3 regions of the Sneathiella sp. D3-11 genome follow, and region 1 is predicted to be linked to each of the others. Evidence: riboswitches for the same ligand, from Rfam matches in the RefSeq annotation. Region 1 holds a riboswitch; each other region holds the start of a gene.

Region 1 (5,308 bases):
CATCTCGCAATCGAGAGGATCGAAATCCTCCAGCAAATTAAGATCCAGCGCGATGCTGCGGATAAGGGAGGCATTCGCGCCGTCGCCATCTCCGCGTGGAATGCGTAGGAGCGCGACCAGCAGATCGGTGAGCTGTCGACCGGACGGAGATTTTCCGAAAATATGAAGGCCATCGCGGATTTGCAGCTCCTTCAATTCGCACAGATAATTATCGAGCTTGGTAAGTCGTTCATCTTCTGGCTCGTCAGGAGCAATTCCACAGTCAATATTGATGCCCGACATCTCTGTCAGTTCAAGAATTTGCTCCCGCAGCAGGACGATGCGCCGGGGATCGACGCCGGCGGCTTCATAATATTCATCGACAAGTCGTTCCAGATCAGCAAGCGGGCCATAGCTTTCCGCACGGGTCATGGGCGGCGTCAAATGGTCGATAATGACGGCACTGGCGCGACGCTTCGCCTGCGTTCCCTCGCCAGGATCATTCACGATGAAGGGATAGAGATGCACTGTCGGGCCAAAAACAGCCTCGGGGTAGCACTCACGGGAAAGCGCAACGGATTTGCCCGGCAGCCATTCCAAGTTGCCGTGTTTCCCCATATGGACAACGGCGTGAACCTGTTCTTCCTCTCGAAGCCAGGCATAGAAGGCGAGATATCCGTGCGGGGGAACGAGGTCCGGGTCATGATAGCTCGCTGTCGGGTCGATATTATAGCCGCGTGCGGGCTGGATGCCGACGATCACATTGCCGAGTCGACGGGCTGCGAGGAGAAACTGCTCCCCTTCGATGAACGGATCACTTTCCGGGTCGCCCCATCTTTCGATGATTTCGTTTTGCAGCTTTTCTGGTAAGGTCCTGAAGTATTCGCAATAGCGGGAGAGGGGATAGGCAATGCCGTTTTCCCTTTTGCCTTCTTGTCTCGGTCATTCGTCGGCCCGTCCAGCAAACCCTTTATCAGGGCATTCCCATTCTCGGGAATGCTTGAGACCGAGTATCCTTCGGATTGCAACGCATTCAGGACTTCGATGGAACTCGCGGGCGTATCAAGGCCAACGCCATTTCCGATCCGGCCGTTCTTGTTGGGATAGTTCGCAAGGATCAGTGCGATTTTCCGGTTCGTCCGCTGCGTGTTGCGCAGCCGCGTCCAGTTTGCCGCAAGATCGGCAACGAAATCCACTCGGTCCTGCACAGGTTTATAGGTGATAATATTCGTTTGGGTCGCCTCGTCATATCCACCGTCGGCCTTAAACGAAACGGCACGCGAGAGAATTCGTCCATCTACTTCGGGTAAGGCGACATTCATGGCTATATCGCGGGAGGAAAGGCCGGTGACACCTTCCTTCCAATGGTCTTCATTGCCGCCAGAAAAAATCACCTGCAGAATTGGGCAATCAGCGGCGTCAAAGGGAGTGGATTTTCTCGCTCCGCCGGGGCTGGAAATAGCGAAGCCAGTGGCATTCAACAACACAGACGGCGGTGCTTCGGCCAGTAGATGTTCGATAATCTCCGCCGAAACTGGATCCTTCAGGCTGGAGACGAAAATGGGAAGCGGGTTTAGTCCACGGCTTGAAAGGGCTTCGATCAGGGCATCCACCGGGGCTAGATTATTCGCCTGATACAGCGCACGGTAAAAAATAATGCCGGTAACTGGAGTATCTTCCTTCCAGTGCCGCCGAATATCCGCCATGCTCAGTTGTGTCTCATTCGGCCAGTACAATCCAGCCTTTAACAGCGGCTTGGGTTCGCGCCAATCGGTTTCATGATCCAGTAGATACGCACTATAATCCAGAAAACCTGAGTAATTCTCTTCACCGCCTTCAACAAGATACCGCCAGAGCCGATGGGCTGTCCCATGCGGAACGGTATTGAGGGCGGCGAGTTCTTCATCCGGTTGATCATCCCCCGGCAGGAAAGCAAGCATAATTCCTTTTGCGCGACAGCATTCGGTGATTTTTTCCACCGCATAGGGCCAGTAGCCGATTCCGCCCAACAGGCGGACAACCACCAGCTTTGCGTTGGCAATCATATCCTCAACATAGATATCGACGGAAAGATTGTGGGACAGCTGCATCGTATTGGCAAGCCGAAGGGATGGCGCGCGTTCACGCGTCTTCTGGCTCAGTGCCAGGCTGGACAGCTCCGTATCCGCCGCGGACAGAAAAATGATATCACCCGGCACCTGTTCGAGATCAACCGCTTCCGATCCATCAGCAATGCCGCCGGGTATGGCCGCCAGAAGATGCATGTTAGCCCTTTATTATTTTGGTGATGGTGGACTGATCCATATCGTGCTCGCCAATTATCACGAGCTTGCTGATACGTTTCTCATCGGCGGCCCATTCCCGATCATAATAGTGCTGTAACCGACTGCCGACGCCCTGCAGAACGAGCCGCATATCCTTGTCCTTCACGGTAAGGAAACCTTTCACCCTCAAAATATCTTCCGCGGCGATGGCCTTTTCCAGCTTGGCAATCAGTGTTTCTGGAGATGTGATCTCCCCGACCTCCAGAACAAAACTGTCAAAGTCGTCATGCTCATGGTCATCGGCATCATCATGAACCGACGGGCGCGCGTCTAGATCATCCTCTGCCGCTGCACCAAGACCCAGCAGAACCCGAGCGTCCAGCTTACCATGGCTCGTCTGGAGCATTTTCACCTGTGGACGGAGACGATCCTTTAGTCCGGCGGTGGCCGAGGAGAGTTCCTCATCTGCAAGCATGTCCGCCTTGTTGAAAATGATCATGTCGGCGCAATTGATCTGATCATCGAACAGCTCTTCCAGCGGGCTGTCATGATCCAGCATTTCGTCAGCTTCCCGCTGGGCCTGCACGGCGTCGGGGTTAGCGGCAAACAACCCATCACGATAGGCCGGGCCATCAATCACGGTAACCACTCCGTCGACTGTTACTTGCGTGCGCACTTCGGGCCATCCAAAGGCCCGGACAAGCGGTTTTGGAAGTGCAAGGCCAGAGGTTTCGACAATGATATGATCGGGGCGATCTTCGCGGCTTAGTATTTTCTGTATGGTGGGGAGGAAATCATCGGCAACCGTGCAACAAATACAGCCGTTGGCAAGCTCGACAATGTCTTCTTCCGTGCAGTTTTCATTGCCGCATCCCTTGAGGAGGTCCCCGTCGACGCCAAGGTCGCCGAACTCATTGATGATAAGTGCCAATTTTCGGCCCTCCGAATTTTCGATTAGGTGGCGGATCAGGCTGGTCTTGCCCGCGCCAAGGAAACCGGTGATAACGGTTGCCGGTATTTTCTCACTCATATCATTACTCCGGGGAAATATGTCGCGCAGGCCAAAGGGCCGGCCGGGCAGGGGCGTTTGGAATTAGGGTGCGGATATCGCAATGTCATTACGCTCATCATGATCCTCCGTCATGCAGCAGAAATTGATACAGTTGATGGCAGGTCTCCTGGCTTGCGAATGGCACCGGCACTTACCTTCCCGATTGTCTCAGTGGTTTTTTGTGCAGGCTAGTCGCATACAGTTGCGGGGACAGCCGCGGCATTGACCCATGGATCGCACCGCATTCCCTTATAATCCCTGATTGGGAACCATCGGAGCGGACGCTACGGCGGAAAGCGTTGCCTGTCAATCCATTGACGGTGCTTTTATCGATTTGCCCAACGGTCCGGGCTTTTTTAGGATGCCCACTCGACCGGCTTCCGTTCAGAGTAGTCCAAAACAGAGCCCCCGGTGATTCTGCGAGACAGAAATCATCAGTCCTGCCAACGATATTGAGATCCATCTCATTTAGTATTGGAAATGGCGTAATTATTCGAACTCGGCATCCCTTAAACTGCTTCGTGATTGCAGAATGCAGTTTGTTTTCGCAAATTTATCCTGTAGTTTCTTGGCCATGGCGGAAACAGCGAAAAATAAAATTGTCGTCAAGGACCTGTATAAGAGCTTTGATGGCGTTCAGGTTTTGAACGGCATAAATCTTGAGGTGAAAGCTGGCGAGATTCTAACTTTGATTGGGCCGTCAGGCGCTGGCAAGACGTTGACGCTGAAATGCATTCTCGGATTGATCAAACCCGACAGTGGCTCGATCCTCCTCGACGGGAAAGAAGTTAGCGATATGCCGGAGAAGGACCGGATGGAATTTTTCCGAAAATTCGGTATTCTGTTTCAGCGTTCGGGATTGTTCGACGGCCTTCGGGTCTGGGAGAACATCGGCTTTCGCCTGAATCAGCAATCCGGTGTGAACAAGCAGGATGTCAAGGCAATGGCCATCAAGAAGCTGCGCTCTGTCGGACTGTCGGCGGATGTAGCTGACTTATTCCCGTCGGAACTCTCCGGCGGTATGCAGAAACGTGTTGGGTTCGCCCGTGCAATAGCCGGGGATCCTCCGATCCTGTTTCTGGATGAGCCAACTGCCGGGCTCGATCCGATAATGAGCAATGTCATCAATGATCAGATTTTCAATAACGTTCGTGAACTCGGCAGTACAGTTATGGCGATAACCAGTAACTTGCTGACAGCACGTATTATTTCCGACCGCATCGCCATGCTGCATGAGGGACGCGTTGTCTGGACGGGCGACGTCCGTGAAGCGGGGCATACGGATGATCCATATGTGTCGCAGTTCTGGAATAAGCGAAAAGATGGACCAATTCAGATGTCGGTTTCGACTGTTTCAGCCTGAATTTCCGTTATTTGGTGATCACGTAAAACATCCTGAAAGCGTCTAGTTTGGGCTTTGTTAGCGAGTCAAATTAGCGTGGTTTCCATGAATGATGGCAAAAGTGACAGCCTGACAGCTTCAGATTTATTGACGCCACGGGACAATCTGCCGTGGCGCAAAGAAGAGCAGGCTCTGACCCGCTGGGTGCGCCCCTTTATAATAGATAACGCGGTTACACGGACGCATTGCACGTCAGTATTAACACAGGAAAGAAGGGAGCGAACACTCCTTCGGGATTCCGTTGAAGGGGAACTCGCGCGGCTGTCTTCAGTTAAGCAACGCTTCTGGATCGCTGAGTATAGATTTCTTGAAAAACTGCTGTTGTTCAGACAGCTCGTGACTTATGCGCCGTCTTTTCTGAACCTCTCGCATATCATGCCAAAAAAGCTGATTTATTGCAGACGGATGGTGGTGCGGTCATACCTTGAACAGAGTTCTCTTCCTAATACGCCCTTTGTCGAAAAGCTGTGTAGGCAGTTTGTGCGCAGTTGCGTGTTCTTCTATCCGGCGGAAAAACTCATCGAGGCAAGCGATAAATTCATATGTCTAGCTGGGAAATCAGCGGATCAGTCAAGAGCGGCGAACCGGCAACGGATTGCCATGGAGTTGCGT
Region 2 (5,308 bases), 720 kb from region 1:
AACATGATCGTTCTCATAAACACGACCTGCGTTCGCCGCAAGATGCGTTGAAGACCATATGTAATTCCGTTTCCTCATATGCCCTGTCATTCGAAATTATACCTGACCGGAAATTTGAATTCCAAAGCCGCCTCCGGGATGGTTGATGGAAAGGGATCGAACGGGGCCGCCTTTCGCACCATTTTCAAGGTTGCCTCATCCAGCGCCCTTGATCCTGAAGATTTGAAGATTTTAAGATTCTGTAACGCACCATTTGATGTCAGGGTAAATTCAATATGAACAACACCCTCCTGCCGCCGCAACTTCGCAGCGCGGGGGTAATATTTGTTCCGTGCAAGTTCGGCCCGAACGGTATCGCGATACGCACTGGTCTCGCTGTTGCCGATCGAACTGCCGTCCGCTACTCCGGGATGGCTTGCTGCAATTTTCTGACCACCTGTTGTCGCCTTCTGTGGAATTTCAACGGGCTGGACAGCTTTTGTCTTCTGTGGACTCTGTGGGGCAGGTTGTTTGTTTTTAACTGTCTGTTTCAAGGGTATCGGTCGCGGCGGGACGGGCAGCGGTTTAACAGGTTCCCGCTTTTTGCTGACTAGAACGGGGAGGGGTACTGTCTCCTTCGGTGGCGTTATTGGGATGACCTTTTTATTCGGGACTACGGGTAATGTGGGAACGGCTTCAATCACCTTTGGTTGGATCGGGAAGACCGTCACTTCTTTAGGCTTGGGGGATGCCGCCTCAGGCTCGGACGTCGGCGCAGGCTCCGTATTCGGTGGGCTGTTCACCGCGGGTAATTGGCCGACCGTAAGCGTAATCCGGCCCTTCGGCATGGCGAGCGACGGGGGTGCGCTTTGCCAGGCAACTAACCCCATAATACCAATGACATGCAATCCGGTTGAGAGCAGCAAGAAAGTTGGTTGGCGAAGCAAAAGGGCGGTCATTTTGACGCCACCTTGTCGAGGGTCACCAAGCGGATATTGCCGACTTTCACGGCTTTCAGTACCTCCAGAATTTCGATGAGGCGACCTGCTTCCAATTCGTGATCTGCCGCAAGCTTGATGAAAATTTCGTCGCCATCTTTTGTCAAAATCTGACGGGCAGTCGAACCAAGACGGTCTAATGCGACGGTCTTTCCCTGATAGGAAATCTCCCCGATCGCGTTGATTTCTATCACCTGTGGATGTGGGGGGACCAGAGGGCGCTGGCTCGTCCAGGCGGGCTGAAGATCTTTGGAAAGAGGGGCGGCGACCGTCCCGACGATCAGGAAAAAGATCAGCATTAGAAAGACAACATTGATGAGCGCAATCGTATTCTCGGGCAGGGCGCGCTTTTCTTTGGGCGTGGTTATTTTCATGTCAGCGCGCCAAAGAAACAGATTGCAAATCTGTTTGCTCAAGGGTTTCCAGAATCGTAACAAGCTGTTGCGTCGGCATTTTTTTATCCGGAGCAAGGACGGCGCTGGTGCGACCTTCCTCGGTTTGCTCTTGCACGCGGTTTTTCAGCGCGCTTGCGCTTATCGAAATCCCCTCAATTTCAAACCGCCCGTCAAGATGGGCGAAAATTATGATGGGCTTTTCTGTTTTCTCCTGGGCAGGACCAGCCGTTGCGGCGGAGAGTGTGAACTCGGTAAATTTTGTGAAGGTCGACGACAGCATGAAAAACAGAAGTAACAGGAATATTACATCGATAAGCGATGTAAGACCGATTAGGTTTTTGCGCTTCTTGCCGTTACGAATTCGCATGATCAGCGGTGAGCGTCGCAGAAAGGCCGGAGGTAGATTGGTTAAGAGAAACGGCGGTAATTTCACCAGTCAGGAGGGATGTGACCATGCTTTCAATTGCCTGCTGCTCTGCATCGACCAAAGTATCAAACCAGGTTGCCACCATGGAAGCCGGGATCGCGAGGGCGAGGCCCGCCGCCGTTGTCAGCAGCGCGACCCATATTCCCCCGGCTAGCGCCGAAGGGTCAACATTTGCACCTGCGGATTGCAGGGCCTGAAAAGCTTCGATCATTCCGAGAATTGTCCCGAACAGGCCCAGCAGAGGCGCGATCTGGGCGATTGTTTCCAGCAATCGAATTCCCTTGCGTGCCTTGGCAAGTTCCTCCCCGGCGACGCGATCAATATCCTCTCGGACAAGTGCCTGCCGATCTGGCGAATAATAGAGACCTTGCAACGTATGGCGCACGGTCATTGCGGTCGGGCTCTTTTGTGCCTGAAGGAGCTCGATCGCCTGCAGTCCTTGATTGCGTTTCCAGAGCAGCATGGCTTCCCGGATTTTTTCATGTCGACCCAAGCCCGTTGATGTAAAGAGCCAGAGCTTTTGCAGGGCTACTGACAATGCCACCACGGAAAGAACAGCCAGAATAGCGATTACGGGGCCGCCTTTATCATAGAGCGATATTACATATTCGATCACGAGGACGCCTTCCCAAGGGTTAAGATTCGCAACTAATACGCAAACAGAGACATGTTTTGTCAAGTCGCGGTTTGAAGGGCCGAGCCTCTGGTTTTGCGCAAAGCGCATCCATTTGCCTCTGTAAATTTAGGGAAACCGGGTTGTTTTAGTATTAGTAGTCATTAGCTGCGGCAAATTGTCTCGTGATCGACGGCAGGCAGCTTGATGTGACGTTTCATTTCTAACAGTACCAGAATGATTTCTTGTTGCTTGACTTATAAAAAACGCTGATGCAATTACTATCTCAGCGATGGTTCCATTCATGGATGAAAAAGGGAACAGGGACTGACCAGCCTGACTGAATTCAGGCTGTTTTACACCTTGGCTGCCCCCGCAACTGTGAACAGAGAGCGTGCCCGAAAAAGCCACTGGGAAACTGGGAAGGCTGGGAAACGCAATGACCTGTGAGCCAGGAGACCTGCCGTCGTAAGCGCTACTCGACCACTGTACGGGGTGTGCTCGTGGGACGGAAACCCGTTTGTGGTGGCGCGCAGGAATGCGTTGCTATCGGGGTTTTGGATTTGAATTCTATTTTCCTCAATTGCTGAAAGCCATTTGTCCGTTTTATGCGGACTTGAAGTTTTCTATCTGATCGCACTGTGTTTCTTCGTCGTCAGGCGCAAGCGGCAATGTCGCTGTTTGCCCTTACTTGTCTTTTAAGAAACAAGAGGGATCAGCAATGTTTGATTACTTAAAAAAGAAGAAACCTATTCCCGTCCGCCTTGCCTCCGGCAGTTTCCTTGCGATCATTATCGCCATGTCGGTCATGGCGGATGACACAACCCAACTCATGCCCGAAATTGTCGTCTCGGCAAGCCGTACGCCGCTGCCGTCTATGGAAATTGGTAGCGCCGTCACGGTCATCACAGCAGATGAGTTGGAAAAACGGCAAGTGAGGATCGTCTCAGATGTTCTACGGGATGTGCCGGGTATCGCCGTTAATCGCACAGGGCCGGTTGGCAGCCAGACGCAAATCCGCATTCGAGGAGCGGAAGCAAACCAGACGCTTGTCCTGATCGATGGGATAGAAGTCAATAACCCGGCTTCGGGATCGGAGTTCAACTTTGCGAATATCCTGAACGCGGGGATTGCGCGGATCGAAGTGCTGCGTGGACCGCAAAGCGCGATTTACGGCAGTGATGCTATTGGCGGCGTGGTGAATATTATCACCAAGGACCCCGAACCCGGTTTCACCCTTTCCACCCGTGGGGAGTTTGGCTCTTTCTCTACGAAGGACGGGCAGGTCGATATGGGCTATGGAAGTGATAAATTCACCATTTCCGGTACGGTCGAGCGGTATATTACGCATGGCATCTCTGTGGCCGATGAGAAAAACGGCAATACCGAGAAGGACGGTTATGATAATACGACCGGTCGCCTCAAAATCAGCGTCAAGCCCATCGAGAACCTTGAAATTAAAGCGGTGGGCATGATTGTCGACAGTGATCTGGATAGTGATGCCTCCGCCGTTGTGGTCAACACGATCGATGGCGAAGACAGCTCTCAGTCCCTGCAAAGATACGGCTTGACCAGCGCAAAACTAACTCTCGCCGATGGTGCCTGGGACCAACTGGTCAAGATGAGCTATATGGACGATAAAACGGACTATCTAAACGGAGCGGGGGCGACCACCTATACATCGGAAGGCAAGCGGATCACCTATGGCTATCAGTCGGATTATTATTTCTCGACACCGGATTTTGCAAACGCCGACCATACGGCTACCTTCGCGGTTGAACGCGATGAGGAGGAGCAATACACCAACAGTGGTTTCTCCGGCCCCAATACTGTGAACATCGTGAATTACGGTTACTCAACGGAATACCGGGTCAGCTTATGGGAAAATCTATTTCTGTCCGGCGCGCTGCGTTATGATGACAATGATAATCTCTTCGACAATCAGACCACTTATCGCGGGACGGCTGCCTATTTATTTGATGAAACCGCAACCCGTTTGCATAGCAGCTTTGGCCGGGCGGTTAAAAACCCGACATTGTTTGAATTGTTCGGCTCCACGCCCGGTTTCACCGGCAACCCTAACTTGAAGCCTGAGGAAGGGTTCGGATGGGACGCGGGTGTCGAACAGGCTTTTCTGGATGACAAACTGATTCTTGACGTGACCTATTTCAGCAATCGCATTGAGAATCTTATTCAAGGCAGCGGGAATACAGCCGTTAATCTTGCCGGCACAAGCCGGATACAAGGTATGGAGTTTACTGCCTCGACCGAGCCGTTCGAGAACATACGTCTCGATGCTTCCTATACCTACACAAATGGGAAGGACGCAATGGGGACGGCGCTTGTCCGGCGGCCCAAACATATCGCCAGCCTCATCGGAAACTACAGTTTCGATGTTATGGAGAGACCTGCCAACCTCAATTTGAGTCTTCAATATAACGGTAAGCAGAGTGATATTGTCTATGACAGCTATTTCCCCGTGGCGACGCGAACAGTTGATCTGGATAGCTATACTCTTGTCAATCTGGCGGCATCCTATGAGTTTGCAGAAGGAGCGGAGGTTTATATGCGCGGGGAAAATCTTCTGAACGAAGACTATCAGGAAGTCTATGGTTATGGATCTCCGGGAATTTCGTTTTTCGCCGGTCTCCATATTAAATTCGGGCCCTTCTGATAATGGCGGGAAATAGTCTATTTATTTGCTTGCAGCGGGCCTTTCTCGGTCTCTCCCTGGCGGTATTTCTGCCAGGGAGCGGCATGGCGAAGCCAGAGCGGATTGTGTCTATGAATGTTTGTGCGGATCAGCTTCTCCTCCTTTTGGCGGATCGGCAACAGATCGTATCGCTGAGCAATCTCGCCACGGATCAGGAGACATCCATGATGGCGGAGCAGGCAG
Region 3 (5,308 bases), 1.3 Mb from region 1:
TTTTCAATGAAGCCTGCGACAATTTCATCTTCCACCCCGGTTGTTGCAAAAATATCCTTGAGCTTTTGCGTTTCCGTTGCCCCAGGGGAGAGGACATTGACCCTGACACCCGTGCCCTTGAGATCGAGAGCCCAGCTTCGGGCGAAGTTACGAACTGCTGCTTTTGATGCACTGTAAACGCTCATAGCGGGCGTACCCGTCACCCCCACAGTCGACCCTGTCAGGATAATTGAGCTGCCAGACGCAAGCAGCGGAAGCGCCTTTTGAACCGTAAATAGCGTGCCTTTGACGTTTATCTCAAATGTTTGAGCGTAATGGTCCGGGGAAATCTCGCCAAGGGAGGAAAACTCACCAATCCCGGCATTGGCGAACAAAATATCGACACCGCCCTTCTCAGTTTTCACCGTTTCGAACAGATTATCCAGATCCGCCAGGTTCGTGATGTCGCCACGAATTGCGCGTGCGTTTGTGCCAAGTTCGTCCAATGCAGCGTCCAGAGCATCCTGCCGACGCCCGAAAATATAGACAAATGCGCCTTCGGCCAAAAACCGCTTAGCTGTCGCCAGGCCGATCCCGCTTGCGCCACCGGTGATGACAGCTGTTTTTCCTTCAAGCTTACCCATGATTTGATCTCCTTTATTTGAAACTAATCTGGAGATATGGAATAGTTTCTTTTTGACAAGTATGCACCTTTTGGTAAGTATAAGGAATGAATACAGAATCCACAGAACCATCCCCCTTTATCTGCGGTCTCGACGCATCCCTGCGTATCATTGGCGGAAAGTGGAAGCCGTTGATCCTCTTTTTCCTCGGCCATGGACCAAAGCGGTACGGCGAGTTAAAGCGGGAAGTGCGCGGCGTCAGCCACAAGATGCTAATCCAGCAATTAAAGGAACTCGAGGCGCATGGTGTCGTTTTACGCACGGATTACAAAGAAGTCCCGCCACGTGTCGACTATACGTTGACGCCATTTGGCGAGAGCCTCATCGAAGCTATGGTCCCGCTGTGCGGCTGGGGCGAAAGAAACTCGGAGGTTATCGAGAAAGTGATCTCTAAACGGAAAGAAGGGGCGTCGTCCTAACGCATCTACTATGCGAGACATGTCAGGCCGCATCGGTATAGAGTGACAAAAAGAAAGTGGCGCACCGGGGAAGATTCGAACTCCCGACCCCTAGATTCGTAGTCTAGTGCTCTATCCAGCTGAGCTACCGGTGCTTATTTGCCAGCCTGTCTTTGACCGACAGCAAGGCGCGAATTGCATGTGGCGCCTGCCTGAGGATCGGGAAATTAATCAAAAGGGGGAGGCAATGCAAGCGATTAAACCAGATTTTCTTAAAAAGTTGTGTCGAAATCGCTTCTTGTCGCCACGCTTTTCATTAGATACTATCTGCCACTGATTTCCGGTTACAATAACCGCTCGGCATGGAACGGCGAAATTGCCCTCCCGCTACCGGGTTTTTGCGCGCACAGAAACTAAGAGTGTTTTACAACCATGGTACTCAACCTTACCCGTCCCGTTGCAGTCAGCGCCGTGTTACTCGTCGCGAGTTGCTCTTTTGTTGATGAAAAACTGCTACCGCCCCTGGCGGGCGATCCGGCGCCCACGAAATCGGGCCAGGAAGCCGTTGCCAGCGCAGAGAAGGCGGCAATGTCCGCAGATCCCACAGCGACACAAGCGGCCTTGGCATCTGCCTCTTCAGCCGGAGCTGCGCCCGCACCACAGGCTACCACAGCAAGCCGGTTCCAACTGCCGGAGGTCACCACAGCGCCAAGTACGGGCACTGTCGTTGGACAGCGGGTTGAAACGTTGCGTGACAGCCTCCGGGCTCTGCAGGCACGCGTCAACCAGAGCAGCGCCCAATTCGAGGCAATGGAAGCCTCGACCACCGCAACGTCGCAGCGCTATCACGGAACCATGGCCGCCATCAATGCACGCCTTCAGATCGGCACGACCAAGGGTAACCCGATCCTGATCAGCCAGTGGAATGAAGCCCAAAGCGACCTGGAAAAAATTGCGGCGGATGTTTCGGAGATGAACAACCTTGCGAATACAGTCGCAGGGGACGCGGGTGAGGTTGGTTTCTTGCTCGAATCGGTACAGTCCGCCTTTGAGCTTAGCGGCGCGATAGAAGAAGATCACCGCCAGTTGACGGTGTTGGAGGATGAAACAAGCCGGACTTCCGTCCTGACAAACCGTCTCCTTAACCAGCTCACCAATGATATTAACCGCCAGACAGCCTATGTGGGTACTGAGCGGATGAACCTCACCAACACGTCGATCGCAATCAAGAACGGTGGATTCTTGGGATCAAGCGCTGGCACGCGTAATTACCTTGAAACGGCCAAGGCGGCGGATACGACATCTGGGGAACGTCAGGCGTTGGTAATTATCCGCTTCGACCGGGACGATGTCGCCTATGAACAGGCTCTCTATGATGCGATCAGCCGCACCATGCAGGAACGGCCGCAATCTTCTTTCGATGTGGTCTCCATTGCACCGCTGAACAGCAATCTGGCTAACAATCAGGTGAAGTCAGTGCAAAATGCTGAACGGGTCCTTAGGTCTCTCATTGACATGGGCCTGCCTGCGTCGCGCGTTAAACTTGCCAGCACAGCGAATGCAAATGTTGCCTCTAACGAGGTACATGTATACGTCCGGTAAAATCTGACTATTACGGCAATAAAAAAAGCGACGGTAAATCCGTCGCTTTTTCTTTTCTAGAGCCGCCTCCGCGACCGAATATTCTTTATCCGAAGATCATGCCTTCGACATTCTCAACGAAAAAGGCAATGCCGACACCGGCGGCAACAGCACCAGCAATGCGTGGCTTTGCCGCTGCGGTCTCAGTAGCGTGCCAGACTTTTTCAGCAATAAATCCAGCGCCGATGGCAATTGAATATTGAATAGCCGCGAACCCGATGAGATAGGCAACAAGCGGCATATTTTCTGCACCAACAATTGCCTCACCATAGGCGCCGCCATGAAACAGGCCGGCAATAGCAAAGATCGCCATATGAAGGGCCGCAGGGATTTTCTTACCCGACACCACCAATGCGCCCAGAAGAATAACCGATCCGGTGATCACCAGTTCAGCGAAGGGAAGCGCCACTCCATTTGTGATCAGCAAACATCCGGCAATTGTTCCCAGAATAAAGGCAAGAGGCGCAATATATTTTCGTGTCAGAAAGACCGCTGCCAAGCCGACCAGAACCACGAAGGCCAAGTGATCGATCCCGATAATTGGGTGCCCAATGCCTGACAAAAGACCTTCCGTGAAATTACTAGGTGTCGCGCCACCCATTGGATGATGCGCAAAAGCCAGTGTTGGAACCATCAGTGCAGCAAGCACTGTCGTCGCCGCTATTCTATATCGCATGTCATTCTCCTGTTTTCGTCTCACCCGACGAATTGTCTTTACGTCCTGTCAGCGGCAGGTCTCCTGGCTTGCGCTATCACGGTGCTTTCTACCTTCCCAGAATGATCCAGTGGCATCTTTGAAAGCCCCTTCGCGCTAACAGTTGCGGGGGCAGCCATAGAATTGGACGCTAAACCGTCCTCACTATATTCCCTTTTAACTGACCGATAAAATCGATAGAACCGCCTTCGGCAAACTCTATCAACTGCCATCGATGATGACCAGCGGCAATTACTGCCAATTGAAATCTTTTGCAGGCAGAGAGCAGACTGAAATGATAGTTTCGACGAGATGTTATCGGGTATTTTTAGGTCTCACATCTCATATATTAAAATAATTCTAAAAACTACTTGCATAAATTTCTGAGCTGAATATATATGGCTCACGACAAGAATTTGCATACTGATGGAGTTAAAAAGATGAAAAATATGGAAGGACAGAAAGTCCCGAATGTCACCTTCAAGACACGTGACGGCGATAGCTGGTGCGATGTGACAACGGATGAGCTTTTCAAAGGCCAGAAAGTTGTCCTGTTTGCTCTTCCCGGAGCCTTTACACCAACATGCTCTTCGTCGCATCTCCCCCGATACAACGAGCTTGTTCCGACTCTCGAGAAAGCTGGCGTCGACAGAGTCATCTGTCTTTCGGTCAACGATACATTTGTCATGAACGAGTGGAAGAAAGACCAGAAAGCTGAGAACATTACCTTCCTCCCGGATGGGACAGGCGCTTTCTCCGAAGGCATGGGCATGCTTGTAAATAAGGATGATCTTGGCTTTGGTAACCGGAGCTGGCGCTATTCAATGCTGGTCAATGACGGCGTCATAGAAAAAATGTTCATTGAGCCTGATGTCGAAGGCGATCCGTTTGAAGTTTCAGATGCGGACACAATGCTCGAATATCTGAGCCCGAGCGCAGAGAAGCCAAAGGCGATTACGGTCTTTTCAAAGCCGGGCTGTGGCCATTGTACAAGGGCCAAAGCTGCATTGGAGAAAGCCGGTCTTGGATATGAGGAAATCATTCTCGGTAGCGATGCAACAATGCGCTCCCTGAGAGCCGTTTCTGGCGTCCTGACCACACCGCAGATTTTTATCGACGGCCAGAAAATCGGTGGTGCTGACGAGTTGGAAAACTATCTTGGCGCCGGCAAATCCGCCGCCGCATAAATTTCCAAATACCGCGAAGAAGGTTTCGTCAATTTTCCTTCTTCAAAAAAACCCGCTGGTGAGAGCCAGCGGGTTTTTTTACAGCGTTTGATAGACCTAAAGGACGTTAATCACTCCAGGACATCCGTGACGCATCGGTGACGAAGAATGGCAGATCGTTCCATACACCGTTCAGCCCATTGCGAACCACAACCACACGCGGCAACTGGAACATAAAGCCGTTTACGGCATCTTCAGCCAGAATCTTCTGCGCGGTCTGCAAAAGTTCTGTGCGTTCAGCTGGTGAAGCTGCAGATTCAGCTGCGGCAACCACTTCGTTGAACTTCGGATTATTATAATTGAAGTAGTAGTTTTCACGAGCGTAAATGCCAATATCCATTGGTTCTACATGCGAGACAATTGACAGGTCATAGTTTTTCTTTTTGTAGACTTCATCAAGCCATTTCGGCCAGTCAACATTCTCAATTTTGATTTTGAAGCCGGCTTTTTCAAGCTGTGCTGCAACAATCTGTCCACCTTTACGGGCGTAGTCATCCACTGGCGGTAGCTTCAATGAAAGCTCCAATCCGTCCGGATATCCTGCCTCGGCAAGAAGCTGCTTGGATTTTTCAGGGTCAAATGGATAAGTTCCAGTCAGATCGAGATAATCCGGATGATGTGGTGCGAAATGCGTTCCGATTGGCGTTCCAAAACCAAACATCGCACCATCAATCAGTTCCTGACGAT

The links. Region 1 has a riboswitch for cobalamin ahead of cobW (cobalamin biosynthesis protein CobW). Riboswitches for the same ligand answer to the same signal wherever they lie in the genome.
Region 2: it holds a riboswitch for cobalamin, as region 1 does, so the genes downstream of both, AC0L73_RS01775 (TonB-dependent receptor plug domain-containing protein) here and cobW (cobalamin biosynthesis protein CobW) in region 1, are expected to answer to the same signal.
Region 3: it holds a riboswitch for cobalamin, as region 1 does, so the genes downstream of both, AC0L73_RS12035 (HupE/UreJ family protein) here and cobW (cobalamin biosynthesis protein CobW) in region 1, are expected to answer to the same signal.

What each region holds. Positions count from the first base shown of each region.
Region 1 covers NZ_CM147911.1:1,065,816-1,071,123, reverse strand. The annotation lists partial or broken gene cobN (cobaltochelatase subunit CobN) at 1-2,243, opposite strand, end outside; gene cobW (cobalamin biosynthesis protein CobW) at 2,245-3,273, opposite strand; cobalamin riboswitch at 3,395-3,583, opposite strand; gene AC0L73_RS05625 (ABC transporter ATP-binding protein) at 3,869-4,657, shown strand; gene AC0L73_RS05620 (hypothetical protein) at 4,742-5,308, shown strand, end outside.
Region 2 covers NZ_CM147911.1:347,996-353,303, reverse strand. The annotation lists gene AC0L73_RS01800 (hypothetical protein) at 1-5, opposite strand, end outside; gene AC0L73_RS01795 (energy transducer TonB) at 87-938, opposite strand; gene AC0L73_RS01790 (ExbD/TolR family protein) at 935-1,351, opposite strand; gene AC0L73_RS01785 (ExbD/TolR family protein) at 1,353-1,739, opposite strand; gene AC0L73_RS01780 (MotA/TolQ/ExbB proton channel family protein) at 1,726-2,415, opposite strand; cobalamin riboswitch at 2,689-2,894, shown strand; gene AC0L73_RS01775 (TonB-dependent receptor plug domain-containing protein) at 3,134-5,086, shown strand; gene AC0L73_RS01770 (ABC transporter substrate-binding protein) at 5,170-5,308, shown strand, end outside.
Region 3 covers NZ_CM147911.1:2,354,622-2,359,929, reverse strand. The annotation lists gene AC0L73_RS12055 (SDR family NAD(P)-dependent oxidoreductase) at 1-623, opposite strand, end outside; gene AC0L73_RS12050 (winged helix-turn-helix transcriptional regulator) at 710-1,081, shown strand; tRNA gene AC0L73_RS12045 (tRNA-Arg) at 1,139-1,215, opposite strand; gene AC0L73_RS12040 (hypothetical protein) at 1,493-2,662, shown strand; gene AC0L73_RS12035 (HupE/UreJ family protein) at 2,748-3,377, opposite strand; cobalamin riboswitch at 3,414-3,618, opposite strand; gene AC0L73_RS12030 (glutathione peroxidase) at 3,836-4,582, shown strand; gene AC0L73_RS12025 (ABC transporter substrate-binding protein) at 4,689-5,308, opposite strand, start outside.